DNA from 3 places in the Sphingobacterium sp. UBA3519 genome. Region 1 is predicted to be linked to each of the others. Evidence: riboswitches for the same ligand, from Rfam matches in the RefSeq annotation. Region 1 holds a riboswitch; each other region holds the start of a gene.

Region 1 (10,717 bases):
GAAAGTAAGGTGCCTTCCCTCGTTTTGACGAGCCTGGAAAACACCTCGGCAACTTCTTTTTTCTCTGACGACCACATAATGTTGGCTTTTACAGATATATGCATCCAAAGTTTGAGCTCTTTGCCATTAAAATTGCTTTGAATAAATTGTTGGGGATAATCCTGCATTGTTGCTGATGGAGAGATTTTTTCATCCTCCATGTACCCGCGCATCAACTTGAGCAAGCTCCTACGGTTGCTATCATATGCAAAGTCCGGGATACAGGAGAAGTGTTTGGGGAAGCGTAACAAGGCATCCATAAAGGATGGGTCTGAATTGTAAAGTTCTTTCCAGCGATTGAAGAAGCCCATGTGGTTAAAATTGAAATTGACCATCAGAATCAAAAAGCGGTAATGCCAGTTTTTACTCTGGCGCTTGTCTTCAGCCAATTGGCAAAGTGATTCGATCATTTTGGTTAGGTAGTTCTGATGTCGGTATTGAATATAGGGAATCTTGCCATTTTCAAATAGGCTGTCCATACCCGAAAGGATCTCGGTGAGATAGGCTTTAGGTATGCTTTTCTGAGCCAACTTATCCAGAATATAGGGCATATGTTCGTATACATATTCATGCAGCCTCAGATAATAATGCTCTGGCAGCGGCGTACAGGGATCAATATCTTTTTTAAAGAGCTGTTCGATTCGCTCAAGTAATTCTTCTAAGGCAAATAGCGCTGCAGAACTCACAATTTTACGCACGTTACAGAAGCTATACAACAAAGAGTGTAGCCGCAACAATTGAGTATGGTAGATTTGGATAGCCTGACGTGCATTATTTACCTGAATAATCTCCCGATGGGCTTGTAGTGCCAATGCAAAATTAGTATTGCAGGCCTCGGTGATCTCACCCAAATGGTTTGGAATATCTTTGTTATCAAGATAAACCAAGGCTTCTATGAGCGTTGTCAGCTTCTGTAAACTTACGATCATCTATACCTCCTTTTGATATCCTTATGGTACCATGGCCAGCCAAATCTCCCGGGATGCATCTGAAGTATGAGTGAATCTCCTTCATTGGTCTGTTCATGTAGTTGGGGATTGACATTAATCGAAACTTTTTCTTCCTCACCTTCATAATTGAACGAAAACCATAGTTCGTATAGGTCACAGCAAGCAGGGCATTTCTGGATAACAATGGCGGGTATGCGTACAGCTTTTGCATTTGGGATATGCTGGCAATTAGCCATGATCAGCAGCATACGGATATACCAGGTACATGCAATGATCATGATGGGAAATTGGATCCCATAAAGTTTGAAAAGGTCTGTCTTTCTCCAGAAAAACAGATGTGCCATTGCGCAGATGATAAAGGCTGTCGGTATGCCCTTTTTTACAGCTGTCCAAAAGGGTTGTGAGCTGATCAGCAGCTGGTAGGGAAGGCGGTCAAATAGTGCTATGCTGCTGACCTGAATACAGACAAAAAAGATAACGAAAAGCTGCATGACGCGTTCTTGGCCACGCATTTCCAGAAATGGGATAAGAATGATCATTGCCCCGATGCTATAGACGCGCTCGCTATGTGACCGGGCCCAGAAAATCCCATATAAGGTAATCAGTACAGCAATTGCAATAAATACATAATTGCGGCTAAATAGCAGTCTAAATTTCTTTATCGTCCTCATGATTTATGGTTTAATAATCAGTGAAGTTTTACGCTATAAATTTACCCACTATAGCATGAAATTTCAGTGAATATCCCAACCATTTCAATGAAGGTCAATTTTTTACAATGAGGGCTAATTTCTTGACAGCGAAATAGGATTTTCTAGCAACAAAGAATTAAATTTTTCATCCAGCAGGGGAATTATTTGAACCGTAAAACGATGCAAAAGCATTGATTTAAGTTAGTTGGACATCGTTTAATAAATAATTGGCTAAATTTATATAACAAAAATAAGTATGTAAATTTTAATAGCGTTATTAAAATGTCGTCTGTACATGAAAAGTTTTAGCAAAAATAGATATCAGGATAATAGAACATTGACGGTGCAGTATCCCGATGGGATCTGGCAGTTGATTGCATCTTTCATTTTTGGAGGATTCTGTTGGTATCTGGGCTATCGGGGCGCCTTGGCGGAATGGCTTTTAGACTGGCCGGTAACCTATAGCTATCTATTTTTTGTATTGATGGTAGCGATTATTTTCTTTTATATACGATTGGTTATCGTAATATTAGACAAAAAGCAGAACTGGCTGGTTAACCCCGAAAAACGCGCCGGTATGCAATTATTTTTTTGCTGCATACTTCCGACGCTTTTATTGTTCTGGATCATTGGCCCCGATCCACAGGCGAAGGATGAATGGCTGCTGTTTCCTTTAATGGTCATATTTAGCGGTATTCTGGTCCTGAACATGTCCTATACAGTTTATTTCTACGTCGCTGTTTACCACAGGCAAAAAATATTGATTTTAGAACAGAAAGAAACTATCCTGCAGCAGGAATCAAGAACGATAGATCTCCAGGAGCAGATTGAGCTGCTTTCTCCGGGCATCGAAGAGCTGAAAGAGATCCTGGAAACAGCAGGGGAAGATAGAGATGTGGATGCAATGGATGAAATAGACTTAGCTCTGTTAAGATCCATGGATCTGGAACAGGAAGTATTCCTGCTCAATAATAAAATCTTGTCCCAAAAGATATCCTATAAGGATATCGGGATTTTTACTTATAAAAATGGTATAGTCAGCCTTTATTTAAGAACTGCGATGGACGAAAATCTGACTTGTGGCGAGCAGCGCAGCTTAAAGGAAGTTGTCAATAGCACGAAGGGATTTGTACAAAAGATAGACCGGGATAAGGCTATACCTTTGGATATGATCCAAGCTTGCCTGCAACTGAAACGGGGCCGATTGCGTATCCTGCTCAAAATCCCTTTTGAGGGAAGGTATAATTTTGAGGTATCCGATAAAATTGCAAAACATATCAGAGAATGGGTCATGATGCAGGTGCCAATAGAAAAGGAGCAATAAAATTGAATAGATGAACTTTAATAGATAGATTATGGAAAAAGTAAGGGACAATACCTGGAAATGCCGAGCTACTGGTAAAGTTGGATTTCCTTCTTTAATTGAGGCGCAATGGGCAATGCTTCACTTTAAGTTCAGATCCCGGATGAAAAACAAACTGGATGGTAAACGTATCAAACACAGGATGGGTAAAGATGCCTGCAAAAGGGCTTATTATTGTAAGTTCTGTAAAGGTTACCATATTACCACTTGGGAAAAAGGTCACTTTAATAATTACAAGACCAAAGCCGAATCCTGGGAGATACCGAAAGGATTAGGAAATTGGAATTATTCAATAGAATAATCCCGTGGTCTATTTTCTATTCTAATTTTTTTCCTCTATAATATTCATTCCAGCTATCCTTCGCATAACCTTTGCCCAGATATTTAAATGTAAAAGCAGTTGCATCTTTTATCTCCTGACCAAAATAATAGACTTTCCAGCTATCTTTGCTGTATCCATCACCGAGAAGAACAAAGCTTTGGTCGGATACATCTTTTAGTCGATTGCCTCTATAATAGACATTCCAACTGTCTTTGGCATATCCTTCATCCAGTATTTTAAAGCTGGGCGCAGAGACATCTTTAATCTTAACGCCACGATAATAGGCATTCCAGTTGTCTATTGCATAAGCATTGCCAAGGTCTTTGAAAGATCGTGCATCGACACCTTCGACCATCTTATCCCTGTAGAAGATCCGGTTGCCTATGTTGACATAATCGTTTTCTCTGTCATGTCGAAACGTCGTCTGAGACGTAGATCTTTTATTGTGACGACCTTGTTGAGCAATACTTTTCTCCAATATACATAGCAATGCAAAGGAAATAACAAGCATATTTTTTAAGTGGATAAAGGCCATAATGTATCTGTTTTATAATATGATATTTATATTGAATCCCTCCTTTATGACCAAGATAATTCACCGAAGATTTAATCATTTTATCATTTTATTTCTCGTTATCCTTATCCGTTTCAAATGCAACTATTTTGGAATCCAAATATTTTTTTGTATATTGCTGGTTATGAGTTTTAAAGAAAAATTAGAGAACTGGCGCACGTCAATCAATCGCGCCGGTAGTGGTGAGGAATTGTATATTTTGCTTTTGAACTATAAAAGGTTTATCAACAAAAATTGGGTGGACGATTTTGGCGATCCGGGCAACTGGAAATCGGAATTAAATCAGGTCATCAGCAAAGTAAGAAACAAGGTGGATGTAGCAGATATCAGAGCCTGCCAAGATTTATCGTCCTATCAGGACGATGCCCGGCAGACCGCACATTCACTCAATCATACCTTAAAATATCATCACTCATTGACAAAAGGGTAGGCTAGGCCTACCTTTTTTTGCCGATAACGATTACTGTAAAGGAATCAGGACATTCTGTTCCAAGCGTACAGGGACATGCTTCACCGAGGTAAAACCGTCTTCCTTGGAAATGATGTTGGAAAGATCCAGTCCTCTTTTGGAGAACGTACTGATCAAAGCTGTTCTAAAGGTTGCTTTGGCTGAACCCCAGCCTTGTCCTAAAATCGTGTCATTGTTGAGCTGGATCAGTTCATCTGTTGAGTAATAACTGAATTTTTCCAGTAAGTGTTGGTAAAGATTTGTTGTAGTAGCCATACAATTTAAAAATTTAAAGGATTAAACCATAAACTGTATCCAGATCTTGTTGGGAAAATAATCGTTCTGTGACGTTTATTTTGGTCGAAACCCGTATTAATTTACCACCGCGGTGCCTCCACTCGGTTGGTATTGCATCATGCAATTCTGAATACTCTACAAATATAATAGATTATTTTTTATAATAAAAAATATTTTTGTTTTTAAGGGTAAATGAGCGCTAACAACAGGAATAGGGAGTTCAAAAGCGAGGCGCGTTGTTGGCTGTGATTTGGTTATGAAGCGGATAGCTGGGCGAAAAATTTATCATGTTACTGTAATCTCATCGAAAATACTTTTAAAAACAGAGATAAGACAATACTTTTGCGCCATGAATAGAATTGCGGAAATTAACGAATACATTGCTACCGAACGCGAGGTATTATTGCAACACCCTTTGTATCGTAAGATCAAAACGATCAAGAATCTACGTTCTTTTACAGAAGGGCATGTGTACGCTGTATGGGATTTTATGTCTTTACTAAAAGCTTTACAGATTAAATTGACCTGTACGACTTTACCTTGGTTTGCGAGTGAGCATCCATCAACACGCTATCTAATCAACGAAATTGTCTTGGCTGAGGAATCGGATGAATACATTGATGGCCGCCGTTTGAGCCACTTTGAGATGTATCTGGACGCCATGGATGCCATGGGTGCCGACCTTCATCTGGTCAACAAATTTATTGCTCAAGCCAAAAAATCGAACAACATATTCGATGTCATTGCAACGACCACATTGGACAAGCGGATCAAAGACTTTTTGAATTTTACATTCGAAGTGATTGCTGAGGGCGAGGTGCATAAAATTGCCGCAGCATTTACATTTGGACGCGAAGATCTTATCCCGGGAATGTTTACCTCTATTTTGGAAGAAATTAAAACAAACTTTCCTACAGCCAATCTGGATAGCTTTATTTATTATTTTCAACGCCATATTGATCTTGACGGCGACGAGCATGGACCGTTGGCGATGCAGATGATCACAGATCTTGCGAAGGACGATGAGGTTAAATGGACGGAAATGAAAGAGATCAGTAAAGTTGCGCTACAAAAGAGAATCCAGTTGTGGAATGCAATAGAAGATTCCTTATACGGATAATCTATTATTATACCGTCGAGAAAGGCCTTTCAAATCATGATTTGAAAGGCCTTTTTTATGTGCTGTAAAAAAGGATATTGTAAGGACTTCTTGGCAGATATTGGTCTTTTTGTTTGAATTGATGAAAAAATGTCTTTTTTCCATAACATATTGGCGTTTGTGAAGAAATCCAAGTTCCAATAAGTGTCTAAGTTTGCAACGCAAAAAAATTACATAGCACACGTGAACTTTTTTCCTCCCTATTGGGCAAAAGGCATACTAACCATGGGATTGTTAGTATGCGCTATTTCGGACACCTTCGCCCTCGATTCTTTGCGTATGTCGCTGAAAGACATGATCGACAAAGCACTACAAAACAGTAAATACATCGAGCAGTCCTATTTGCAGCTCAAAGAAACTGAGGTGGCAGTACAGCAGCAACGCATGGAGTTGCTCCCTAAGATTTCCGCCAGAGCTTCTGCTAGTTATGCAAGTAATATGCCTGTATATGACCAGGGGCTTTTAAATAAACCTTCCCAGCATGATATCATTCATTACTTGTACGATAGCGGCCTGGATTTTTATCTGAACCTCTACAATGGGCATCGGGACCTAATGAAAATAGAGTCCAAAAAACTGGAAAATGAGCTGGCTAGAATCGATTGGAAGAATGCCGCAGCACAGACGAAATTGGAGGTTTGCAATCTTTTTTTGGATTTGGAACTGTCGTATAGTAACCGATCTTTAATCGAGCAGGATATTGCTGATCAACGGGTACAGCTCAAGGAGATTGAGCATCTGTATAAGGCGGGCGTGGTATTACACAGTGACGTCTTGCGTATTTCGTTGGAACTTTCGAAGCGGGAACTGTTGCTCGTGCAGATCGGTCATGATATTCAGGCTGCAAATCAGAAGCTGCAGCTAATTGGCGGTATTACAGCAGAGATTATCCCCTTGACCGAACCTTTTAAAGTGGAAAGCCCCAGCTATGAAGCGCTTGTTGCCGAAGCGCGAAGCCATGCTTTTTCCCTTCTAAAATCCGAACAGGAAGTTGTTTTGAAGAAATTGTCGGTCAAACAGGCGCGATCAAATTATCTTCCTGAGTTGGGTTTGACCAGCACATTTACCTTTGCCAATCCACAGGTCTTCTTGTATCCCTATAATCCCAGCTGGTATAATCTGAGTATCACAGGGCTCAAATTAAGCATACCGATCTCGGCTATCTATCTCAATAAAAACGTGGTGCGCGGAGCACAGATCGCATTGGATCGACAAGAGGTAAAACACCATCATGAAGAGGAGATTCTGGAAAATCAGCTGTTACAGGCCCTGTTGGATTATCAATTGGCTATTAAGCAGCAGGACGTCTGTCAAAACAATAAGGCGTTGGCGCAGGAAAATGCACGAATTATAAAAAACAGGTATTTTAAATCATCGGCTTTGATTACGGATCTATTGGATGCTGATATGCAATACCTAAAAACACTTTTTGATCTTGAAACCGCACATATTGCGATACAGAAACATTATTATTTTATCGAATTTTTGAAGGGTACTATCTAATGAAACCTAAATCACGAAGAACAGTTGTGGAGGCACAACTCACTCGAATCACCAACTGGTTGGCCGGAATTGTCTTGTTGGCCTTGTTGTTATGGGGCGCTCAAGCATTATGGATGCGACTGCGGTATACCTACACAAATGATGCACAGGTAACGCAGTATATCAATCCCATTGTTTCCCGGGTAGGAGGATATGTAGTTTCTGTGCATTATCACGATCATCAATTGGTTAAACGGGGTGATACCTTGTTGCTTATAGATAATAAGGAATATAAATATGAGGCTGATCAGGTAGCGGCATCCGTCAATAAGGAAGCTGCAGAGATCAATGTTCTTCATAGTCAAAAGGAAATTCTCCAGGCGGAACATGAATCTTTACGCACATCAATTGCTGCCGGGGAGGCTCGGGTAACCAAGCAACAGTTGGAATATGATCGATATAATTATTTGTTTCAGGAAAAGTCTGCAACGGCACAGCAACTGGAGGATGTAAAAGCGACGTTGGATGTGTATAAGAGTGAGCTGGCTTCGTTAAAGCATAAATTACAGGCTTCACAGGAGCGTGTGCATGATGTGGATATGAAAAAAGGTGTGGTTGATGCCGAACGTGTTCGTTTAACGGCAGCTGTCGGCCGCAAACGGCTTGATGTCGGCTATACCGTTATTCGCGCACCTTACGATGGACAGATTGGCAAACGCACGATTGAAAAAGGTCAAATGATAAGTGCTGGCGAAGTTTTGGGCTTTATCGTCAATAGAGAAACCCCAACCTGGGTAACCGCTAATTTTAAGGAAACACAACTCCGCTATTTGCATCTTGGCAATAGGGTTGAGGTGGTTGCTGATGCGTATCCGGATCAAAAATTTTATGGAAAAATTATTTCCATCTCCCCGGCTACTGGATCTGCATTCTCCCTTTTGCCGCCAGATAATGCAACGGGCAACTTTGTGAAGATTGTACAACGCGTACCTGTGCGCATTGAGCTGGATAAGCAAAAGGGAGCCCAACAGCTTCTTTCGGGAATGAATGTGAATGTATCGGTATCAAAAAAACAGAAATAGTGAAGGGAATTTTTAAAGAATGGGTGCCGGAGTGGTTGATCAAGCTTATCTTGTTTAGCAGTTTGATGCCCAGTATGGTCTTATTTTTCCTGCCGGGTGCAAATACAAATGTCACCGCTGGATTTTACGGTGCACAACCCAGTGATGTCCAGTTTCTGATCATTTTGTTTTATGCTGGTTTTGTTGGATTCTACGTTTTAGAACGGCGCTTTTTTTTATACTTTCCCATCAAGCAGTACTACATTATTTTTAATCTTCTACAGCTATTGAATTGCTTTTTGATGTACAGCATCACCGATATCAGCTGGGTATATGGCCTGCGCTTTTTCCAAGGGATGTTGTTTGCTTCTGCCGTAAACTTATCGATCTCCATGATATTCTCACGGTTGAAAAGCGATCGGGCTAAGGAAGTAAGTTATGCTGTCTTTTTTGGTATGTTACTCTGCAGCTCCCCATTTAATACTTTCGTCACGGCTGAATTTATCGATTCATTCAATTTTGATCAGCTCTATCTATACGCTGCCTTATCATTTGTACCGGGTTTATTGTTGATTATGCTGTCGATGCGCTCCATACGGCATATACGTCCTTACCCTTTGTTTTCATTAGACTGGGCAAGCTGCATTTTCTATAGTCTTGTGATCGTCAGTTTTGGCTATCTAATGGTGTATGGACAAGAAGTTTATTGGTTTAACGATCAGCATATGCTGATCATATTCGGGGTAGGTCTAACGTTGCTTATTCTTTTTATTGTTCGGCAAATGGTGCTCAGGCGTGTGTATGTTCATTTGGTGATTTTTAAAAACAGGAACTTTCTCTTGGGCTTATTGATTTTGTACATGATGTATATTGAGCGTTTCTCCTTGACCATCTCAAATCAATATCTCGTACAGGTTATTCAACTCGATCCTATTCATTTGTCCTATATCCAGTGGTTTAATATTGCTGGTATTGTCGCTGGTGTTCTAGGCTCATTGTATTGGATGCTTGGGCAACGCCCCGTAAAATGGATCTGGATTTCGGGCTATTGTTGCTTGCTGCTGTTTCACCAATGGATGTTTTTCTCCTTTGAGGGGCAGGGGAATGATGCGCATTTTTGGATACCCTTAGTTTTACATGGACTCGGAGTAGGGCTTATTATGGTACCCACCATTTTATTTTGTATTACCAGTGTCAGCCCGCAATTGGGGGCTTCTGCGGCTGCGGTCTGTCTTGCTATCCGATACCTGGGCTACACGAGCAGTATCGGTTTGCAGAATTTTTTCAAGTTGTTTGAATATGCCCAGCACCAGCAGGTTTTTAGGGACCAAACGGAAGTGGGCAATCCCTTATTTCGGGAGTACCTGCAGCAGGAATCTGTCAGCATTTTGCAGCATGGACTGCAGTATAAGGAACATACGGCAGCCTTAAAGCTCGTTGCTGAGCGGGTCAAGATCCAATCCTTTGTGCGCTATGCCATGGATTATTATGAGATCATGTCCATGATCAGTATCAGCATACTTTTGCTGATACTGATTTCGCCTTCCTTGAAAAGCATGTATAAAAAGTTGAGAAAAAACAGAATTTCTCCTGCTTAGCTGACAGTGCTACATTTTTCCTTTACCACAATATGCTGGTTAAGGAGACTTAAAAAAAAATAGCATGCTATCAGGATAGGGAACGATGTGAGATATCAATGCTAAAAACACTTCCAACGCCTTTTGCCGAGCGGACGGTGATCTCGCCTTGATGGAGAAGCACGATTTTTCGGGTAAGCGATAAACCAATACCATTTCCCTCGCTATAATCTTTGTTGCTTCCACGATAGAATGGTGTGAATATATTGGGCAGATCGACTGGGTCAATGCCTATTCCGTCATCTTTAAATTCCAGCTGAATTCTATTTTCATCCGCTTTGATAGCGATTAGGCATTTTTGATTGGGTGAAAATTTACAGGCATTTTCAATGAGGTTGACAAAGGCGACCTGCAATAGATACTCATTTGCATTGATGGATAGAAGTTTTTCATCTTCAATCGCCGGATCGACAAAAATGTCGAGTTTATAATTTGGACTTGACTGGAGAACCTGCTGGCATGCATCAATTAGTATTTCGTCTATACGTAAGGTTTTAAACGCGATTTCAGCACTGTCGTAACTTGCTTTGGCAAAATCAAGTAAGCTATTAAATAACTTCTTCAGTTTTTGGGCATCATTTAGCGTATTGTCGATGACAGTTTTATACTCCACTATGCTACGGTCCTTATTGGCAGAAATCTCGAGTTCTGCAATCATGGCGGCCAAGGGTGTTCTTAGCTCATGCGAGATAT
Region 2 (10,717 bases), on a different contig from region 1:
TGGGGCGATGGCTTTTTTAATCAAGCCGATTTGGAAGCTGATACTTAATGGAGCAACAGTTTCAAAGCCCAATAGCAGCTGATTCAATGTTTTCTTTGTTTCAATCAGGAGGTTGTTGTCAATTTGGCGGATACGCTCCTGAGAAGAAATACTGTGCAACAGATCATCAACGAGCAGGATGAGCGAGGGTATCAAATAGGCTGAATTGTCAATCGGTACAAAAAATTGAGGCAAAGAGCTTTTGATATGAAGTTCCTCCAATGCGATCTCAAAGAGCTGTTTATCGGCAATCTCCTTCTGAATCTGAAGTTTGTCGGCTAAAGAAACCATACTGAGCGGATGGTTGATGAAGGTTTCTATTATCTGATAAGGAATCTTCCGTTTCTTGAACTGGGATATCTCCAAATGGACTTCCAGCCATAGGTCTAGTATTCCGTAAATAGGAGACTGTGTCAAGGGATATCCTGTTGTGATATTGGGTTTGACCTCGGGTAGACTTTGCAGCAAAGGGACAAGTAGGTTTTCATCCGCTAGGAGAATGGCGGATGTTTGTTCCATTTTATTATTGCGTTCGAGAATGTCATACAGCAATTTTGTTTGGCTGATCTTTCCGGTGCTGGCATATAGATTTACGGTTGAGGTCCTATTGCTAATAATATTCGGGCTATCGCCTAAAGCGTTGACCAAACCTGTTTGAAAAATATTACGTCGAATAAAAAGGCCGGCCTCTTGCATCGTGTCTTCGAGGTAATAGGCATCGGCATCAAAGTAGAATAATGCACGGCCTTCATCCTGCCATTGTTTAAATAATTTTGTTTCGGCCTTGTTCAGTGCATTGAAACCGACAAAAAGGATGTGCTGGAAGGAAGATGCAAACTGCTGATGCGTAGCCTTACCTTCAACCAGATCACGGTAGACTGTCGGATAGTTTGTTTGGCCCTCTGTTTTAAGCTTTTCTTTGAATCGATCATATAATACGGGCAGTCTTTTCCAAAGTTGAAGAAAACGTTCTTGTACTCCACTATGCCCCGCAATAGAAAAAGACTGCCAAAATTGACGGATAAACCCTTGCTGCTCTTGTGTGAGATGTTGAAAAGCAAGGTCGATTTTGGTATTGTCATAAAGTTCTAAGTAAATCTGCTCGATGGGGACGAGGTCGTAATCCAGTTGGCCGAAGTCGCTCAATATAATTTCGGCAATCGGATAAAATTCTTCCAGCGCTTCTGGTAGTTTGCCTTCAGCGACCAATAACTCATTATGAATATTAAACAGGTGGAAAAATTGGGTTAAAGGACTGGCTTCGGTATCATCGGTCGAAAGCCTAAGAAACTCTTGGATCGTAAAGAACTGTGGCGACCAAATGGCCTGTCCGTACACTTCAGAAAGATGTTTTTTGAGATAGGTAATTGGCCGTTTATTATTAAACACGATGGCTATTTCACTCAGGTCGTTTCCAAAACGCTTTTGAATGTCTGCTGCTACTAATTTTAGAAAGGCTGTTTGCATCGTGCTGTTATTTTACTTCAGTTAATTGATTTGATTTCGCATAGTAGAGATAGGCTTTAACGTTGCTGTAGCCCAGGTTCTCCAAATTCTTTTTATAATTGTCGACTTGATATTTGTGTCCGATATAATCTGTCTGTGTGAATTTAAAATCCAGTACAATTGTTTCCTCTTTGGAAGTGAAGACTTTATCAGGACGAATGGTCTCTCCTTTGGCGGTAATGATGCTCGCTTCGTTCCAGATTTTATAGTTTCCTGTGAGCCATTTATTGATCATGGGGTGCTGCCAGATCTGATTGATTTCCTGCATGAGAAAAGGCTCTTCTTCCTTGGAGAGGATGCCTTCCTGAATCAGCTGGCGTACCAGTTTGTGGATATCTTCTTCCTTTGAAATTTGGGCCATAATATCGTGGGCCAATATGCCGTACTGCGCGGCTTTCTCCAGCATCATAATATCGTTGATGTTGCGCGTACTGGATTTTTCTAAGGCCATTTCCAATTCTTTGGAAATGGGATAATGGCGAAGGGAAATAATATTGTTTTTTTGAGCCTGACTTTTTTTTCGTTCGATTATCTGATCGATATATATGCCTCTTTCTTCCAGTGTAAACGGGGATGTTGAAGTCTCTAAGACCTGATAGAGTACATCGCTGATATATTCATCTTTGATATCATAACCAGTAATTTCGCCCGTCTTCTTGTCAACAGATTCTTTGAAGGAAGGTGCCGTAATATAGAGGTGTTCAACAGCACGTGTTGTTGCTACATACAATGTATTGAGGGCATCCATGTAGTTGAACAGCATCTCTTCAAAATATTGCTTGAAAAATACTGATTTGCCGACCGTGGAAGTATATTTTATTGGAATTTTTCCCAATTGGGCAAAAGGGGTATCTGATGTCTCGATCCAAAAATCGCCATTAATCATGCCGTCAAGATCCCACGAACAGAATGGAATCATCACAACATCATAAGCCAGGCCTTTTGATTTGTGGATTGTCGTTACCTCGATCGCATCAATTTCTCCGTTGGAAGGGAGCACAGCCCGATTGCCATCCTCTTCCCAAAATTCCAGGAACTGTATAATGCCACGTTCGCCATTGGTGGAGAAAGCTGAGATCATATCCTTGAAAGCTAGGAGGTAGGGGAGGTGGATATTGTCTTTGGTTGTAAAACCGTAGATTTCAATAAGTTTCTCAATTAAATGGACTAAAGGCTGCTTCTGTGCCATTTCCCAGGAGTCAATCAGCGCCTCAGGGAGATAATCTTTCAGGGTACGGATGTCATTGCTAGCAAATTTTAACCATGCATTTTGATCGATTGTCTTATTTTGAATATGCTGGTAGAGATAGACCATCTTTGCTTTATGGATGGTATGTTTGTCCGAATTATAGACTAAAGCCTTCAACGTTTCGATCAATAATCCTACAGCATCATTGCTCGCTAGGGATAATGCATCGCCTGATATCACTTCAAATGTAAGCTGTTGCTCTTTTTTGAAATCCATGAGCTTTTGGATCACCAATTTAGCCTGCGCATTACTCCGTACCAGGATACCGATCTGTTGAGCCTGATAACGACCGCTGCCGATCCAGTCGCCTATTTTTTGACATAGCTGCAGGAGCGATTCTTCAACAACCTGATTTCTTCGATAGCGTCCATCAGTGACAGGAATGTAGGAGATTTCAATAGATCCTAACTGGTCAAGTTTTCCTTTTTTATGCTCAGGGACCTCTTGTTGACTGTTTTCATAAGCTTTGACCAACATGTTGTCATTGCCGGCAGAAATCCACCACTGTTTACCTTCTTCATCGAGGTTTTCGGATACTTTTTCATTCAGTACCTGCTGTAGATGTTGGGGAATACTACTAAAGAGGTAGTTGTTTAAATGAATGATATTTGGAAGACTTCTAAAGTTGGTGTCGAGGCTCCCGTTTTCGATAAAGGTTGTTTTGCTATCCTCGTCCAGGTGAAAGGTATGACCAATCTGTTGTTCTACCTGTTGGAGTAAAATTCGCCAATCACCATTTCGCCAGCGATAGATACTTTGTTTGACATCACCAACGATCAGGTGTTCGCTCACTGTGCCCTTGGCATCGGCCAATGCATTAATCAAAAGCGGACTATAGTTTTTCCACTGAATACGCGAAGTGTCCTGAAATTCGTCAAACAAAAAGTAGTTAAAACGATTGCCAATCTTCTCCCAGATAAATGTTGGATCGCTATTTTCATCCAATCCGAGTTTGTTTAATAGAATTTGTGAGTCAGAGATTAATTGAGCACCATTGTCCCGTCGCCATTGCGTCAGTAAGTCGCTCATTTCCTTGAGCAGGCGTAGATAATAGAGATTATTTTGTACCGCTTGATACGCAATGTAAGCGGATAGATTATCATGTAGCTTCTGGAAAGATGCCAGGATGGGGCTGAGTGCGGCGATAAGATCATAACGTATATTTTTGTCACTATCTGTAAAAGCATCCTCATTATCGATCAATTGGAGGTATTTTTCCAATACTTTGGCGATTTCAGAAGCGCTCAGTTTTTCCGTTTTTTTGTTGGTTTTGCTTGCGGAGATTATTTTGTTGCGCGATTTGCCTTTCAGGTCATTTTCGGAGATGTTAAAATTTTTGAACGTTTCACTAAACGCTTCAATCGTCATGGAGAGCGCTTCGGTAAAGGAGTTTATCTTCTGTTCAACCTCCTGATTCAGGAGATTAAAAACCTCCTTGGGATTAGCAGAGTTGATATAGCCGTCAAATTCCTGGAAGTTTTCAGAGAAAATAAGGCTTGCCAAACTCATTAATTGTTGGCGGTAGTTCCAATTTTCATTTTTTGCTATTTTCTTTTCCGCATACGCTATAATCCAGTCAAGTAAGTCGGGGCGTTCATCCAGCAATTGATTAAGCATGACTGTTAAGTCATTTTTCACTTTATTGACATTCATTTCAATCTTATAAGCTGCATCAAGATTGAGTTCATAAGTAAATGCACGAATGACTTTTTGGGAAAAACCATCAATTGTACTTATGGTAAAATGACTATAGTCATGTAGGATACGACGGTAGACACGGTAAGCTTTCTCTTGTATTAGATGCGGGTTCCAATCTGGCTGTTGCTCGAGAAGAAGCTTTCTGAAATCTTCAATTTTAGGGCTACGATCGCCTGTTGCCAAGCCATGGAGTACCGAAAGGATACGTTCCTTCATCTCAGCGGTTGCCTTATTGGTAAATGTGACCGCCAAAATCTCCTTATAGCTATTCTCGTTGGATAGTAGGAGTGTGAGATAGTGTAAAGTTAAGCTAAAGGTTTTTCCTGAACCGGCCGAAGCTTTGAGTATTTTTAATGGCGCAACAGATTTCATAGAATGAAGGTAGAAAGTAAAAAGTGAATTGGCAAAAATGTCAGTGACTATTTCGAAGGGAAAGTACACAAACGGTTCATCCTGTTTACATTTGGTAAAATAGCTTTTTTTTGAAAGTGTCTTATTTTATTGGCTAGAAAAAACTTTCAGTTTGCTATCATTGCTGTTGGTATCTGCGAAGTCACGAAAGTTTTGAAGAAAAGGGCTATTTTGTACACTGATTTTTTGAAAGACTTGTTTCACCTACAGTATGGTAAGAGCAAAATCTTAACGTGCGTAGGACGTGTTTAACCTGAAAGTGGTTACTGAAAGAAGCTAACCCTGTCGTTTTCAGTGAAGTTTTATTAAATTATAACGCTGATTAAAAAAAAATAACTATCTTTGCATCCCCTCTAGTATGAAGCTCGGGGGATATGTTGAATACATAAAATAAAATTAAAAAATGGCAACTAAAATCAGATTGCAAAGACACGGTAAAAAAGGACGTCCTTTTTACCACGTAGTCGTAGCGGATTCTCGCGCTCCACGTGACGGTAAATTCATCGAACGTATTGGTTCTTACAACCCAAACACAAATCCAGCAACTATCGTTTTGGATTTTGAAAAAGCTTTGGATTGGATGAATAAAGGTGCTCAACCAACTGACACTGCTCGTGCTATCCTTTCTTACAAAGGTGTTCTTTACAAAAAACACTTGCAAGGTGGTGTGAAAAAAGGTGCTTTTGATGAAGCTGCTGCTGAAGCTAAATTTACAGCTTGGACTGACGCTCAAGAAGCTAGAATCTCTGGTAAAAAAGATGGTTTAGCACAAACTAAAGCTGAAGCTAAAAAAGCTGCTTTAGTGGCTGAAGCTAAGAAAAAAGAAGAAAAAGCTGCTGCTGTTGCTGCTAAAAATGCTCCTGTAGCAGAAGAAACTGCTGCTGAAGAGACTGAAGCTCCTGCATCAGAAGAAACTGAAGGTTAATTCTTTCATAAAGTATTCGAGAAAGCCGACTCAATCTTGAGCCGGCTTTTTTTGAAACAGCCAATAGGCTAATCGTTTGCCAAATCATGTCTCACAGCTAATCGCCAAATAAGAAAAATATGACTATTGATCAATGCTTTTACATCGGTTACATCAGTAAAACAAGAGGTCTTAAAGGAGAAGTACAACTGTTTTTTGAATTCGAAGAATACGAGAGTTTGGATATCGATGTTGTCTTTGTAGAAGTGAACAAAAAGCTTGTTCCTTATTTTGTTGATGCCATTAAATTTCAAAAAAATAGCACTGCTTATGTAACATTTGAGGATGTGGATCATATCGATAAGGCTCAGGTACTCGTTCGTAAAAAGCTATATCTTTCCAATGATAAAATGCCCGAGCGAGACCCGGATGATTTTAGATATACTGATTTAATCGGATTTTTAGTGATCGATGAAAACCATGGCGAACTGGGGCAAATAACAGATGTTCAGGAATTCCCACAACAATTTGTCGCCACAGTAGATATGGATGGCAAAGAACTGATGTTTCCGCTGTCCGACGATTTGATCTTAGGAATTGATGGCGAAGAGGAGATCATTGAAGTTGAATTGCCTGAGGGATTGGTCGATCTGTATAAGGAATAGGCATATCCCCAAGCTTATTCAATTGAATATCCTATACTTACTATTGCAGTAATTTCTTATCTTGGTCCTTATATATTAATATTACTATTGGGCATAATTATTAATTGATTTTGAAACCGTTATTACTGCTGTTATTCACACTCTCATTGTCTTCGTGTACTTTCTTTGGGAAGAAAAAGGAGTTTCCTGAAGGTAACTACCAAATGATATTGGGCTATCCAAATGATGAGTATCATAAATTAAAAAGAGAATCTCCCCAAAATGTGGAGGCAGATACCTATGGTAATGATCCTATTCTATACCGATCCTTTCTTTCGCTTCATGATAAGGACCAGTTTGTCATGGCGATTGATGATATCTTACTCTTTGGTAAGTACAAATTTGACGGTGATAGATTAGAATTGACGGATGAGAAAAAAGGTAGTGTCGCTTTGGATATTGTTAAAATAAAAAAAGATTTTGTTCAGCTGAGAGGTGATTTTTCACAGTTTAGCTCAGCACGTATACCCACTAGTGAAAGACTTTATATCAACTTTGTGTTAGATAAAACCCTTATCCGGGAAACGCCCAGTAAATTTGATAGCCAAGTGAATTTATGGCGAAATGCTCCGGTAAAATCAGAAAGTGAAAAGGAGATAAAAGCGAGGGCCTTGAATTTCGTAGATTATTCTATCGCTTATTTCCAACACATATCAAGCTCTGGCACCCATCACGATTATCGAATGGATGGTGTCGAATCACCAATTATTTATGCCGAGAATGGCATTGTGCTCAAGGCATGGGCAGATGTTCCTGATTCTTGGAAGGAATTATTTTACAACGAAAAAGAGGCATTAGTCGCCTATCACTATTTATTTGACGGATTTAAATATGGATCGAAAGAAGAGTACCATGTTCGGGGACTCTTATTGATCACATTTTATCTCAAAAATTTACGGAATTCTTTGGCAGCTAATCTTTAGCCAATGTTCTTGTGGCATAGTCAATCTCTTCGCTGTCTATGATCCTCGATCGTTAATTCTACTGGTTTTTCTAGGTCTTTAACTCTTGGTAGCGCGAAGAATCCTGTCGTTGCATGGACACAAAGCTAAAGTGACGTTGAAACATCGTTTATTGAAGTCTTTTTGCTGCTATTTTTGCCTTTTCGAAAAAATATTTTTGTCTTTTGATTTTTTAAAACGATATTAGCAACGCTTATAGAGAAAGGCCGAGGGAATAGACCCGTTGAAGCCTTAGCAACCTGTATTGTTCAAGGTGCTAAATTCTACCCTACTCCATGTGGGAAAGATAAGTTACATGTAGATAAACGATTCCTCGACGTGTGCGTTTCGATGTAAGCCAACCAAACTAAAAACAGTTTTTTAATGAAGATTATCGATCATATCCAGAATGCCAAAGGAAAAACATTGTTTTCTTTTGAGCTATTGCCACCGGCGAAAGGGCAGGGCATCCAAAGTATTTTTAAAACCATGGATGAACTGATGGAGTTTAAACCTCCTTTTATCGACGTCACCTACCATCGGGAAGATTATATCTATAAAGAGCATGCGAGTGGATTACTGGAACGTGTTTCCTATCGTAAACGTCCTGGGACAGTGGCGATATGTGCGGCCATCATGAATAAATATAAAGTGGATGCGGTGCCACATTTGATATGTGGGGGTTTTACAAAAGAGGAAACTGAAAATGCATTGATCGATTTGAACTTCCTGGGGATAGATAACGTTTTGGTGTTGCGGGGTGATGCACGTAAGGGCGATGCCGATTTTATACCAACCGATGGTGGACATGCTTTTGCAACAGACCTATTGGAACAGGTAACCGATATGAATAAAGGAAAGTATCTGCATGAAGACATTATCACGTCGGAAAAGACTGATTTTTGCATCGGAGTAGCCGGGTATCCCGAAAAGCATTTTGAATCTCCAAATTTCAATACTGATTTTAAATATCTGAAACAAAAAGTCGATATGGGAGCAGAGTTTATTGTGACTCAGATGTTCTTTAATGTTGAAAAATACAAGGAATTTGTAACAAAATGTAGGGACAATGGAATCCATGTGCCCATTATTCCGGGATTAAAACCACTGACAACAAAAAAGCAATTGGTGACCTTGCCAAGAATTTTTCATTTAGATATTCCAGAGGAACTGAGTGACGCTGTCGCGGCATGTAAAACGAATGCCGACGTCAGACAGGTAGGTGAAGAGTGGTTGGTACAACAGTGTCAGGAGCTGATTAAATTTGGCGCTCCGGTATTACATTTTTATACGATGAGTAATCCTGGTCCAACAAAGAAGATTGTTGAAAAACTAGCCTAACTCATAAAATGATAAAAAAGGGAGCAGATAAGCTCCCTTTTTTATGATAATATTCATTGTGAAAGCCTGAAATAGGTTGAAAGTCTCGGCAGCGTGGTTTAGGTCGATCTCTATATTCAGTGTTGAATAGCCTGTTTACAGTCAGGTACTGGTGTTAAATAGTGTTAATTCGTGTGTCGGAGTCAGGATAACTTTTTAACTTAAAGTGCTAAAAAGGATTTTAACAATAGACCAATTGACCTTATGACGTACAATAGATTAAATTCTCTACTCGGTTTTGCTTGCGGACTAATTGCCACCTGTGTATATATCGCTACAGTTGAAAAGACGGTAAGCTGGTGGGATTGCGGTGAATTTATAGCCTGTGCCTATAAATTGGAGGTGGCACATCAACCGGGAGCACCATTGTTTCTTCTTATTCAGAATATATTTTCTAATCTCGCTTTAGGGAATAAGGGGCAGATCGCCTATTGGATGAATATAGGTTCTGCAGTTTGCAGTGGAATTACTGTTACCTTTTTATTTTGGACAATAACCGCCATTGCTAAAAAGCTACTCAACAAAGACAAACAAGCTTCTTTGTCAACCTACCTGCAGATCTTCGGCGCAGGAGTTGTCGGTGCAATGGCATTTAGTTTCAGCGATTCATTTTGGTATTCGGCAGTAGAATCTGAAGTTTATGCAATGTCTTCCTTATGTACAGCAGTTGTATTTTGGGCAATTTTAAAGTGGGAAGTCCGTGCAGATGAAGACGGTAGCGATCGTTGGCTGGTTTTTATTGCTTTTGTTATGGGGCTTTCGATCGGAGTGCATCTATTAAATCTTTTAGCAATCCCGGCTATCGCGATGGTTGTTTATTTCCGAAGAGCGAGACAGGTTAATGCGAAAGGGACAATAAAAGCTTTCCTCGTCGGAGTGCTGATCTTGGGGGCCGTTTTGTGGGGAATTATTCAATGGTTAGTCGGTCTAGCGGCTAAAGTGGATCTCGTATTTGTGAACTCATTGGGAATGGGATTTGGTACCGGAATTTTTTTCTCGTGCCTATTATTGGGGGGATTGATAATTTACGGTCTATATTATTCCTATAAAAAGCAGAAATATACACTCAATACAGCCTTGCTGGTTCTTTGTTTTGTTTTATTTGGATACAGTTCCTACACCATGGTCATGATCCGAGGGAAAGCAAATCCATCCTTGAACAATAATGCGCCGGATAATGTATTTTCTTTTTTAGGATATTTGAGCCGTGAACAATATATACGGGAACCGTTACTCAAAGGACCTTATTATGACTCGCAAGTGGTTGGCGTCGATAGTAAGACGAGCTATCGGAAAGATAAGTCGGAGTATGTTCCCTTCACACAGGTAGACAAATATCAATTTGATAAGGAAACCTTTTTCCCGCGTATCTATAGCCAAGATGGAAGCCATCAAGCTTATTACAGAAGTTACCTCAATTTGAAAGAAGGGCAACAGCCAACGTTTTCCGATAATTTTAAGTTCTTTTTTAATTTTCAACTGGGAGATATGTATACCCGATATTTCTTATGGAATTTTGTGGGTAGACAGAATGACAGGCAAGGATATGGGACCTATAGTGACGGCAACTGGTTGTCGGGGATCAGACCATTGGATAATTGGCGTTTAGGGGGGCAAGATAAAATATCTCGATCGCAGGAGCATGACCCGAGCCGGAACACTTATTTTTTTCTTCCACTGCTACTCGGAATAGCTGGTGCGATCTGGTTGTACCGAAACAATAAACCTTATACCTTGGTACTGACCTTGCTGTTTGTGTTTACGGGGGTAGCGATCGTAGTTTATCTCAACCAAACTCCTATGCAACCCCGGGAACGAGATTATGCTTACGTGGGGTCTTTCTATGCTTTTGCGATCTGGATTGGGCTGGGAGTAATAGCATTTG
Region 3 (10,717 bases), on a different contig from region 1:
AATGAAAGAAGGTGGAGCTATTCTCGTGAATGGTTCAAAAGTTGAAATTACAACACAAGAACTCATCGGAGACGAAAACAGAATCTACATTACATACGAAAACTTTCCAAACGATGTTGAAGCCAACGAAATCATTTTACTTGATGACGGAAAACTTCAACTTCGTGTTTTAGAGACCAATCATAAAGATACTGTTACCTGTGAAGTTGTACACGGAGGTGTCCTTACTTCACGTAAAGGCGTTAACTTACCGAACACCAAAGTATCTATCCCATCGTTGACGGAAGAAGATTTAGACAACTTGAATTTTGCCCTGGATCATGGTGCAGACTGGATCGCGATGTCTTTCGTACGTTCGGCAGAAGATATTTTTCAATGTAAAAAAATCATCGAGGCAAAAGGAAGCCATGCTCGTGTCATCGCAAAAGTTGAAAAACCGGAAGCGATTGAAAATATTGATGCCATTATCGAAGCTACAGATGCTGTTATGGTTGCTCGTGGTGACTTGGGCGTTGAGCTTCCAATGGAAGAGGTACCAGGACTTCAAAAGATCATCGTACAGAAATGTAGAGATCTTTCAAAACCGGTAATCATTGCGACACAGATGTTGGAAAGTATGATCACTACACCACGTCCTACACGTGCTGAAGTAAATGACGTAGCCAACTCCGTATTGGATGGAGCGGATGCTGTGATGTTAAGTGGCGAGACTTCAGTTGGTGAATTCCCTGAAATCGTTATCGAAACAATGAGCAAAATCATTATCCACGTGGAACAAACTTCTTATCCTTATTATAATGAGAAAGTTAGTGAAATCCACGACGGAACACTTATTCCGGACGCGATTTGCGCATCTTCGGTTTATCTTGCTCAAAAAACAAATGCATCTGCAATTGCGGTATTGACATCATCTGGTGCAACAGCGTTTGAAATTACAAGTTATAGACCAAATGTAGATATCTTAGTTTTCACAGGAACACAAAAATTGCTGAAACAACTCAGCCTACTTTGGGGCGTAAAAACTTTTATCTACGACAAGTTCGAAAGCACAGATGGATCTATTCATGATGTTAACAAATTTATTGTAAAAAATAACTACGTTAAACCTGGATCTATCATTATCAATACAGCTTCGACACCGTTAATCGAAAAAGGTAAAACAAATACAATCCGTGTTTCCCAGCTATAATGGACAATAAGGATTAAAGCAAAAAAAATAGCGTTCTATCTAGAACGCTATTTTTTTTGCTTGTTTGGATACAAGGAGTCGATTTTTAATTTAAAGTCCTTCACCTTTAGCGAATCATTCAAGCGCCTAAAAGGAAGATTGTTTTCTTTCTCATCACCTTTGGGCATTTTTTCCGTTCCTGGCATTGGGGCTAGACCGTCCACACGATTTGGCTTCTTAATGGGCATATGATACTTTTCATCTGAAGAATCCAATTTAAAGACAGGCATCTTTGATTCTTTTTCCTCCATTAAAGGAATCTGCGGTTTCACCTTTACTTGTCCTAAAGCAATGGTCCCTATGGAAGACAATACCAATAATAATACGTAGCTTTTCATCTTTATATAGTTATTAAAGAGCACTCATTGTACCAATGAACGCGTCATATTCGGCTTATTCACTTCTCCAGCAGTTAGACTCAACCGCGTAGATTAAAATTTGTCCACAGCGCAATTCAGCACATAATCCATTTCTATTCACTAATTTACAAAGAACAGCATCTATATTTAAACAGATTGCTGTTAAACATTGTTAAAACAGCTACAAAACACATTAGCATCTTTATATTTGTAACAATTTAAGAAAAAATGAGCTATCGCACCTTAAATGGCCGCTCACATGGCATAAGGGATGAATACGCAAATGGTAAATAAACTGAGCGCTATAAACTTTTTGATATATTCAAAATACATTTATTTAATACCCAATACTAATGAAGAAAAATAGCATTGTATTAATCATTGGACTGATGTCTCTCGCTCTAATTGGGGTATTGGCCATGCAATTCTATTTTCTGAGAGATTCTTATCGCCAAAAGTCTCAATTATTTGATGAGTCCGTCAATGCTGCGATTACAGCTGTTGCCGGTAAGCTTGAACGACGGGAGGTAGTTGACTTCGCTAAGGTTCAACAGGAGCGTAACATTGAAAAATCCAAGCAGGAACAGGCCAAACAACGTCTTTTGGCCGAGCAACTCGAAATACAGTATAGAATTGAAGAATTAAAAAACAAACAACATGTTGTTTTCTCAAACTTTAAAGAGCAAGAAGACCAATTACGTGCATTGTATCCAAATGTAATTGAAATCAAAAATTCATTCTACGAAACATACATCAAAAGACCGGAGTACCAGAAATTTATCAAATTTTCTGTTTCAAATGAGCTTACCGACGATAATTTGGTACAGGCTTTTATCATGTTAAATGCTTCAAAGGTAGATGATCAGATCAATGGGAAGGACGATAGCACGCGGTTTGTTATCCCCCTAATGGACCCACTGGTCAATCAACAAACAAAATTCCGGGTAGCCACATTACCTCCAAGAGAGAATGCGAAACTTGCGAAAACAATTTCTGATTTGGAAAAAAGATTGGATATCCTCAACAGAAAAAACGCGTGGAGTGGCTTTAATGTATATGATTCCGTTGCCATGCTGGGCGGCAAAAAAGCAGACTACATCGAAGATATTGCTATTGGAATGGAGCTTGCTAAACGTCCATTAAAGGATCGATTGAATGTGATCATCGTTCAAGAACTTATCAAAGAGGAGTTGGCTCAACGCGACATTAAAGCTCCTTTCAATATTGAAATATGGAGCACAAACAATATATTACTAAATAATATTTTAAACGAAGCCGCTTTAAATAACCCAACAAATACAACCAAATACTCAACGGCACTTTTTAAAGGTGATATCGGTGCTGCGCCAGGAAAATTAACCATCTATTTCCCCAATAAAAAGGCGATAATTGCCGATAATATGGGCTATCTGTTGCTGCCCATGCTGGCACTGCTTTTCTTGTTGGTGGGGTGTTTTGCTTATACACTGATTATCATCTTCAGACAAAAGAAAGTTTCGGAAATGAAGACGGATTTCATCAACAACATGACGCATGAGTTTAAAACACCTGTTGCAACAATTATGATTGCCAGTGAGTCACTTAAAGATCCAGACATCAATGCCGACCACAAGCGCGTTCAGAAATTGGCTAATATCATCTACGACGAAAATGTTAGACTCGGAAATCATATTGAACGTGTGCTCGATTTGGCAAGACTAGAAAAAGAAACGCTAAAACTCGACCAGGTAGAAGTATGCATCAATGATCTTGTTTCGGCAGTAACGGATAGTATGCAGCTACGGATGCAAAATATTGGCGGGAAATTCAGTATAGATCTTGCAGCGACCAAGGATGTTGTCGTTGGTGATGAGTTACATTTTTCCAATGTATTTTACAATCTTTTGGATAATGCCATCAAGTACAGCAAAGGAGATTTACATGTCAACATCAATTCAAAAAATGTTGGCGACACCATTGTTGTCACCATAGCCGACAATGGTATTGGGATGAGCCGGGATCACCTGCAAAAGATTTTCGACCAGTTTTACCGTATTCCAACTGGGAATGTTCATAATGTCAAAGGATTTGGCCTTGGCTTAAGTTATGTACAGGACATTCTGAGAAGGCTGAACGGAAAAATTACAGTTAAAAGTGAAAAAGATAAAGGCACGACCTTTGAAGTAATTTTGCCTATTAAAAAATAAAACGTTCCTTTTTTGTATATTTCCTCTTTAAAAAATTTCAAAGGTTGAGGAAGGCTGATTTATCAGCATCAAGGGACATTGGTGAAAATTAATATATTCATTATGCAAAAGATATTATTAGCAGAAGATGATCCTAATTTGGGGGATCTTTTAAAAGACTATCTCGAATTAAAGGGAAAATTTGACGTCACATTATGCACGGATGGAGATGAAGCGATTTCTCAATTCAAAAAAAATAACTACGACCTTTGTATTTTTGATGTCATGATGCCAAAAAAGGACGGATTTACAGTTGGACGTGAAATCAGAAAAACAAACAATACTGTTCCTATTATCTTTGCCACAGCAAAGGGGATGATGGAAGATAAGACCGAAGCCTTTGAGCTAGGAGGAGATGATTATATCACCAAGCCTTTTCGAGTGGAAGAATTATTGCTCCGCATCAATGCTTTGCTGAAACGCAGTGTTCGAGACAAAGAAGAAGAAGTGGTTGCGGATAAATTTGAAATTGGCGATTATTTCTTTGATTATACAAGTCAGCAGATTTCTTACAAAGGACAGATGCAAAAACTCTCCACGAAAGAAGCTGAACTACTCCGCTTGCTTTGCTTAAAGAAAAATGATGTGCTGACCCGGGAAGAAGCGTTGTTAAAAATATGGCATGATGATAACTATTTTACGGGTAGAAGTATGGATGTATTTCTCAGTAAACTTCGTAAATATCTAAAAGAAGATAGCAAAGTTGAAATTGTCAATGTGCACGGAAAAGGTTACAAACTTTTGGTCAGCTAAAAAAAGGGGAATGAAAAATATAGTCATTCCCCTTTTTATGCTACACACGTATTCAAGCGTGACTTACTCGAATTCGTGGATGAAAATAAAAGAACAAAACAATTTCATCCTTAGTAGAATATAAAAAATTGACGCACTTTTATAAAAAATTTGCATTTCAAAAAGAAATGTTCTAACTTAGCGTCGCTTATAGAGAAAGGCAGAGGGAATAGACCCGATGAAGCCTTAGCAACCTGTCCCTTGACAAGGTGCTAAATTCTACCCTACTTGATATGGGAATGATAAGCCGAAGTCACCAAATTCTAGTGTGTCCTTCTCTCTCTAGCAAGAAATATAGTTGAAAAAGAAATATTAAAAACATTCATTATGTTATTGACTAACAATTTAGGTTACCCTCGTGTGGGCGCGTTCCGCGAATTGAAAAAAGCCAATGAGGCCTATTGGGCTAAAAAATCTTCTGTTGAGGAATTATTGGACACAGCAAAAAAAATTCGTGAAGGCAATTGGAAAACACAAAAAGATGCTGGAATAGATTTGATCCCTTCCAATGATTTCTCTTTTTACGATCAAGTATTGGATTTAACCCTCACTGTTGGTGCAATTCCTGCTCGCTACCATTCTTTATTGAATAAAGTAGACAACAATTACAGTTTAGATCTATATTTTGCCATGGCGCGCGGTTTCCAACAAGAAGGAATCGACGTGACTGCAATGGAAATGACCAAGTGGTTGGATACGAACTACCACTACATGGTACCAGAATTCACCAAAGATCAAGAATTCAAATTGACTTCCGAAAAATTCTTAAATGAATACAACGAAGCAAAATCATTGGGCATCGATACTAAACCAGTTCTATTAGGTCCTATTACATACCTTTTGATCGGTAAAGAAAAAGAAGCTGGCTTCGACCGTATCGATTTATTGGATAAACTTATTCCAGTATATGAGCAAATACTAGCTAAACTAGCTGATGCTGGTGCACAATATGTTCAGATTGACGAGCCTTTCTTAGCATTGGATTTAGATGCTAAAGTAAAAGCTTTATATCAACCTACTTTCGAAAAATTAGCTGCAGCAGCAAAAAATATCAAATTAATCGCAACGACTTACTTCGAATCTTTAAAAGACAACGAAGATATCGCAGTTAACCTACCTATCCATGCTTTACATTTGGATCTGGTACGCGGTGAAAATCAATTGGATACGGTATTGGCTAAAGTTCCTGCTTCATTAACATTATCTTTAGGTATTGTTGAAGGCCGTAACATCTGGAAAAATGATTACGAAAAATCATTGGTTAAAATCAAACAGGCTGTTGATGCATTAGGAAAAGACCGTGTATGGGTAGCTCCTTCTTCATCACTGTTGCACGTTCCTTTTGACTTAGACAATGAACACAATGAACAATCGCTACCAGCTGAAGTAAAAAACTGGTTAGCATTTGCTAAACAAAAATTAGCTGAAGTAAAAGACTTAGCCGTACTAGCGGAGGGAGAAGTTGATGCTGAAACAGCAAAACGCTTCGAAGCGAACAAAGCGGCTGCTGAAAGCCGCCGTACCTCTCCATTGATCCACAAACCAGAGGTTAAAACACGTACAAGCAATATTACTGATGACGATGCAAAACGCACTTCAGCATTTGCAGACCGTAAAGCAGCGCAACAAGCGAAATTCAACTTACCGGCGTTCCCGACCACAACTATCGGTTCATTCCCACAAACGAAAGATGTTCGTAAATGGAGAGCAGATCTGAAAAAGGGTGCTATTACGCAGGCAGAATACGATAAAGCAATCGCAGAAGAAACAGAAAACACCATCCGTCTTCAAGAGCAATTGGATATCGACGTATTAGTACACGGCGAATTCGAACGTAATGACATGGTTGAATACTTCGGTGAACAATTGGCTGGTTACGCTTTCACACAAAATGGTTGGGTACAATCTTACGGTTCACGTTGTGTAAAACCTCCGATTATCTATGGTGACGTATACCGTCCTGAAGATATGACTGTCCGTTGGTCTTCATATGCACAATCATTGACAAATCGTCCGGTTAAAGGTATGTTGACTGGTCCTGTAACAATCTTACAATGGTCTTTCGTACGTAACGATCAACCGCGCTCAACAACGACTTACCAAATTGCATTGGCGATCTTGGATGAAGTACAAGCCTTGGAAAAAGCAGGTATCAAAATCATACAAATCGATGAACCAGCTATCCGTGAAGGATTACCGTTACGTAAAGCTGATCAAAAAGATTACTTGAACTGGGCAGTACGTGCTTTCCGTGTCTCTTCATCAAATGTTGAAGACGATACACAGATTCACACACACATGTGTTATTCTGAGTTCAATAATGTGATCGAAGATATCGCTGCAATGGATGCCGATGTTATTACGATTGAGACTTCACGTTCTCAAATGAAATTATTGAATGCTTTCGCCGGTGATTTCAAATATCCAAATGATATTGGTCCAGGTGTTTATGACATTCACTCACCACGTGTTCCAAGCAAAGATGAGATGGTAGATCTATTGCGCAAAGCAAAAGCAGTAGTTCCAGCAGAACAACTTTGGGTTAATCCTGACTGTGGTTTGAAAACTCGTGCTTGGCCAGAAACCAAAGCGGCTTTAGAGTCTATGGTTGAGGCTGCGAAAATCTTAAGAGCAGAATAATTCTTAAACTATATTGATAAAGCCCTAGCTGAAATTTCAGCTAGGGCTTCTTTATTGGGCTTCGTTCAAAATAAAAACTGTTATCCGAATAAGGTGAGATTATTTTCGGCTGTTCTTCCGTTCTTTCTTGTTTTCCTTTTCGTTCCCGTTCTTAATTTCCTGTTTTCCTTTAATCCGATCTTCAATCGCCTTCAGGTTTGACGAAAAATCGAGGTCAACATTTTCAAGTTTAGCCTTTTTTAACGCCTTCAATGCCTTTTTGTATTTTCTCATTTTTTCAAATAGCAGTGCTTTCTTGATCCAGATTCCTGTCAAGGGCATGGCCGGAAGTGTCAAAGCAAATTTGATCGTCTTTTTTGCAGCTTCATACTCCCCCATATCAATCAATGTCTGAATGAAATAAGGATATACTTCCAGTGCCTGCACATTATGCACCAAAGCTTCCTGGAAATACCTTTTTGCCTGCTCATAGTCCAATAGCTGTTCGGCATGAACTCTTCCCATCAAACACAGCGCCATTGTATTGGACTCATCATAGGATAGCGCATAGGATAAGGATTCCATGGTCTCCTCCAAATACATCGGATAGTTATCCAGCGCCTGAAGGACATATTTATTTACTGAATTCATAAAATTTTCTAAAACATAACATTCATATCCAGCTTTCACGATAACTTTGAAAGTAACTGGATTTTTAAAACTCCTGAATAAGCTAAGCATATTGGAAAAGTGGACTACCATTTCGAGCGCCACGTTTTAGCCAATATCAACCTAGGTTACTTAACGTATTAAGAAGAAGATTAGGAAAGGGCCGTATTCCGAAGAATATTCCCGAGAATCTTCTCTGTGGACGAAGCGGGATTTTCTAATATTGCAAACATATTCTTCCGTTTTTATTAATTACTCTATTGAATTGCAAAGATTCAAAATATTTACCAAATTCCAAAAACTTTTGATTATTAATCTGTTATATTGTTCAGCACGATATTGGCATATTATTGTCGCATCAATTTCACTAAAATTCACCGACTATTTCCCCATATTTGAACCATGGAAAGTCAATCAGCTAATCAATTAATCAAACTAGCAAGAAAACGTAAGGGACTAACGCAGCAGGAACTCGCCGATCAAGCGGGGGTATCGCTAAGAACAGTGCAACGCATAGAAAAAGGCACGGAAGAAATCAGTGGATTTAGTCTCAAACAGATCAGTCAAATTTTGGAAATACCATTAGTACAACTCATTATGCCAAATGTAAATCAAATCAGTATCGACAACAATCAAACAGGAAGTATTAAAGCGCTATACTTATCATCGCTCACCTTTTTGGTCAATCCATTATTAGGGCTATTGGTCCCAGCAATTATGGGTTATACGAAACAAAACAAAGACGCCTTATACAGTAAGCACCTAAAAAAAATAATTATAATACACGCTGTTGGACTATTTTTTCTCGGAAGTTTCATAGGCTATATCATTATTGCAGATTTTTTTAAAATTGCACTACCGTCTTTTTTAACCAATATCTTTAATAGCGCCTATTTTCTACTCATCCCAGTATGCTATTACATATTGATTCTAACGTTTACTATTTTTAATTATATCGCAATAAGAAAAGCCAAGCTCAGTTCTGCAAACTAAACCAATACATATGAAATGTTGCGATCAATATCACAGCGGTTTCTTTTGAACAATCAATACCCAATCATTCTCCAACAACAGATAGCCTGTTTCGTAAATAAAGTTATAGGTCTGCCCCTTGTTATTGGAAAAAGTATGTGTATGAAACTTAAAATCAAATCCCAACCGCTTTAACTTTTCACGTTGGATCTTCACCATACCCTCCCCACTCAATGCATCTAATAAAATACGGCGGTTTTTTCGTAGGATATTATTCACATTGCGCACCAGATTGGTCTGGTCGCTATTTAATTTATTGTTATAGGCGTTCCGGCAAGCATCATCACAAAATCGCTTGTCCGAACGGCCATATATTACTTTGCCACATTCAAGGCAGACTTTTTCTCCAGAACTCATAACGGAAGATTAAACGACAACAAACGGTTACAACCGACTATAGTCGAATACAAATGGTAAATAGACGACTATAGTTATTTCCCCGCCCCACCTTTGCTTAAGATCATTCGGCGTTCATAGCCAATGACCATCAACTAAAATAAGAATTATTAAAAACTTTTAAAAATTAGACACATGAGCACATTACGCAACAAAGTACAATTGGTTGGGCATTTAGGAAACGACCCGTTAATCAAAACAACTTCCACTGGCACCAATTACTCCATATTACGTCTCGCCACCAATGATCTTTTCAAGAACAAAGCCGGTGAATGGGTTGAAGAAGTTCAATGGCATACACTCGTGGTTTGGGGTAAGCAAAACAATACCATTGAAAAGAAATGCCAACGTGGGACCAAACTCATGGTTGAAGGCAAACTCACCTATCGTAACTATGAGAACGCAGATGGGGTAAAACAATATGTCACAGAAATTAAAGTAGATAATTTTATGATTTTATCTGATTCGAACGGCGCCAAAGATGACATCCCAACACCTCCAGATGAAAATGAAGACGATCTGCCTTTCTAGTATGATCAACGAGGTAGGTTTTCAAGCCCCTACCTCGTCGATTGTTTCCAACTTATTTTGTCAGGCTTGCAGTCAACGCTCTTCCTAGGTTCTCTGCATACGCCTTCCATAATTTAGCATCTTCTGGCGTAAACTTAGCAACAGCTTCAGTTTCTTTGGCCGCCCATTCCTGTCGCTTCGCTGCAAGCTCCTTGAGTTTAACAACATCGCCGCTTTTAGCAACAGCGATAAATTCTTTGATATATTTTGTATAATCCTCCGCCAATTTTTGTGTCCCAGCAGAACTAAACTTCGGTATTGGCACTTCGCCACCGCTATTTTCTACCGACGTTTCGGCCGTATCTTTTTTTAAGTCAATAGCGGCAGTTGTATCTTTTACTTCGACTTTTTTAGTCGCGGAATTATTGCAGGAAATAACAAAAAATCCAGCAATTAATGCTGATAAGGCTACTTTCTTCCTTTATTTAAATTTAGTTTTTTATGTCTGGTCATTTATTCGTTTATGCGTGTTGCTCTAAAGCTAAATAAATCACTCTAGTTTTATCGGATCGACAAGTTCACCATCATCTTAATCACAACCCTACCTTTTTGTAACGTTACTTTATTATCGAACTAATTTAATTACAATGCCCGACTCTACGAAATTTTTTGTGGACACTCACATTCTGCAGGCCTGAGTTAGGAGTCTTCTTTTCTTGTAGGCAAGTCAACATCAGATCAACTCCAAGGCCGTACATATTAGGGGTATTACAAGGGTAAACCCCTGCAAACCCCTTGTTAATACCTTGTAAATGGACTGCGATTACATAATTAACCACGGATATGATAACAACATGGAAATACGCCCGATACCGGCAAAACCGAAT

What was found. Region 1 has a riboswitch for S-adenosylmethionine ahead of B3297_RS11925 (5-oxoprolinase). Riboswitches for the same ligand answer to the same signal wherever they lie in the genome.
Region 2: it holds a riboswitch for S-adenosylmethionine, as region 1 does, so the genes downstream of both, B3297_RS14035 (methylenetetrahydrofolate reductase) here and B3297_RS11925 (5-oxoprolinase) in region 1, are expected to answer to the same signal.
Region 3: it holds a riboswitch for S-adenosylmethionine, as region 1 does, so the genes downstream of both, metE (5-methyltetrahydropteroyltriglutamate--homocysteine S-methyltransferase) here and B3297_RS11925 (5-oxoprolinase) in region 1, are expected to answer to the same signal.

The regions. Positions count from the first base shown of each region.
Region 1 is NZ_DFPI01000022.1:189,854-200,570, reverse strand. It holds gene B3297_RS11955 (hypothetical protein) at 1-968, opposite strand, end outside; gene B3297_RS11950 (hypothetical protein) at 965-1,660, opposite strand; gene B3297_RS11945 (hypothetical protein) at 1,977-3,005, shown strand; gene B3297_RS11940 (hypothetical protein) at 3,037-3,345, shown strand; gene B3297_RS11935 (DKNYY domain-containing protein) at 3,362-3,901, opposite strand; gene B3297_RS11930 (hypothetical protein) at 4,065-4,370, shown strand; gene B3297_RS11925 (5-oxoprolinase) at 4,401-4,664, opposite strand; SAM-I-IV-variant riboswitch at 4,731-4,824, opposite strand; gene B3297_RS11920 (DUF3050 domain-containing protein) at 5,035-5,805, shown strand; gene B3297_RS11915 (TolC family protein) at 6,070-7,347, shown strand; gene B3297_RS11910 (HlyD family secretion protein) at 7,347-8,408, shown strand; gene B3297_RS11905 (beta-carotene 15,15'-monooxygenase) at 8,408-9,985, shown strand; gene B3297_RS11900 (HAMP domain-containing sensor histidine kinase) at 10,056-10,717, opposite strand, start outside.
Region 2 is NZ_DFPI01000024.1:351,349-362,065, reverse strand. It holds gene B3297_RS14060 (PD-(D/E)XK nuclease family protein) at 1-1,506, opposite strand, end outside; gene B3297_RS14055 (UvrD-helicase domain-containing protein) at 1,514-4,864, opposite strand; gene B3297_RS14050 (30S ribosomal protein S16) at 5,307-5,828, shown strand; gene rimM (ribosome maturation factor RimM) at 5,948-6,472, shown strand; gene B3297_RS14040 (hypothetical protein) at 6,583-7,434, shown strand; SAM riboswitch class I at 7,664-7,766, shown strand; gene B3297_RS14035 (methylenetetrahydrofolate reductase) at 7,837-8,793, shown strand; gene B3297_RS14030 (DUF2723 domain-containing protein) at 9,037-10,717, shown strand, end outside.
Region 3 is NZ_DFPI01000011.1:172,218-182,934, reverse strand. It holds gene pyk (pyruvate kinase) at 1-1,189, shown strand, start outside; gene B3297_RS06275 (hypothetical protein) at 1,237-1,566, opposite strand; gene B3297_RS06270 (sensor histidine kinase) at 1,941-3,773, shown strand; gene B3297_RS06265 (response regulator transcription factor) at 3,876-4,565, shown strand; SAM riboswitch class I at 4,750-4,853, shown strand; gene metE (5-methyltetrahydropteroyltriglutamate--homocysteine S-methyltransferase) at 4,932-7,244, shown strand; gene B3297_RS06255 (hypothetical protein) at 7,344-7,874, opposite strand; gene B3297_RS06250 (helix-turn-helix domain-containing protein) at 8,295-8,885, shown strand; gene B3297_RS06245 (hypothetical protein) at 8,916-9,281, opposite strand; gene B3297_RS06240 (single-stranded DNA-binding protein) at 9,456-9,851, shown strand; gene B3297_RS06235 (hypothetical protein) at 9,904-10,155, opposite strand.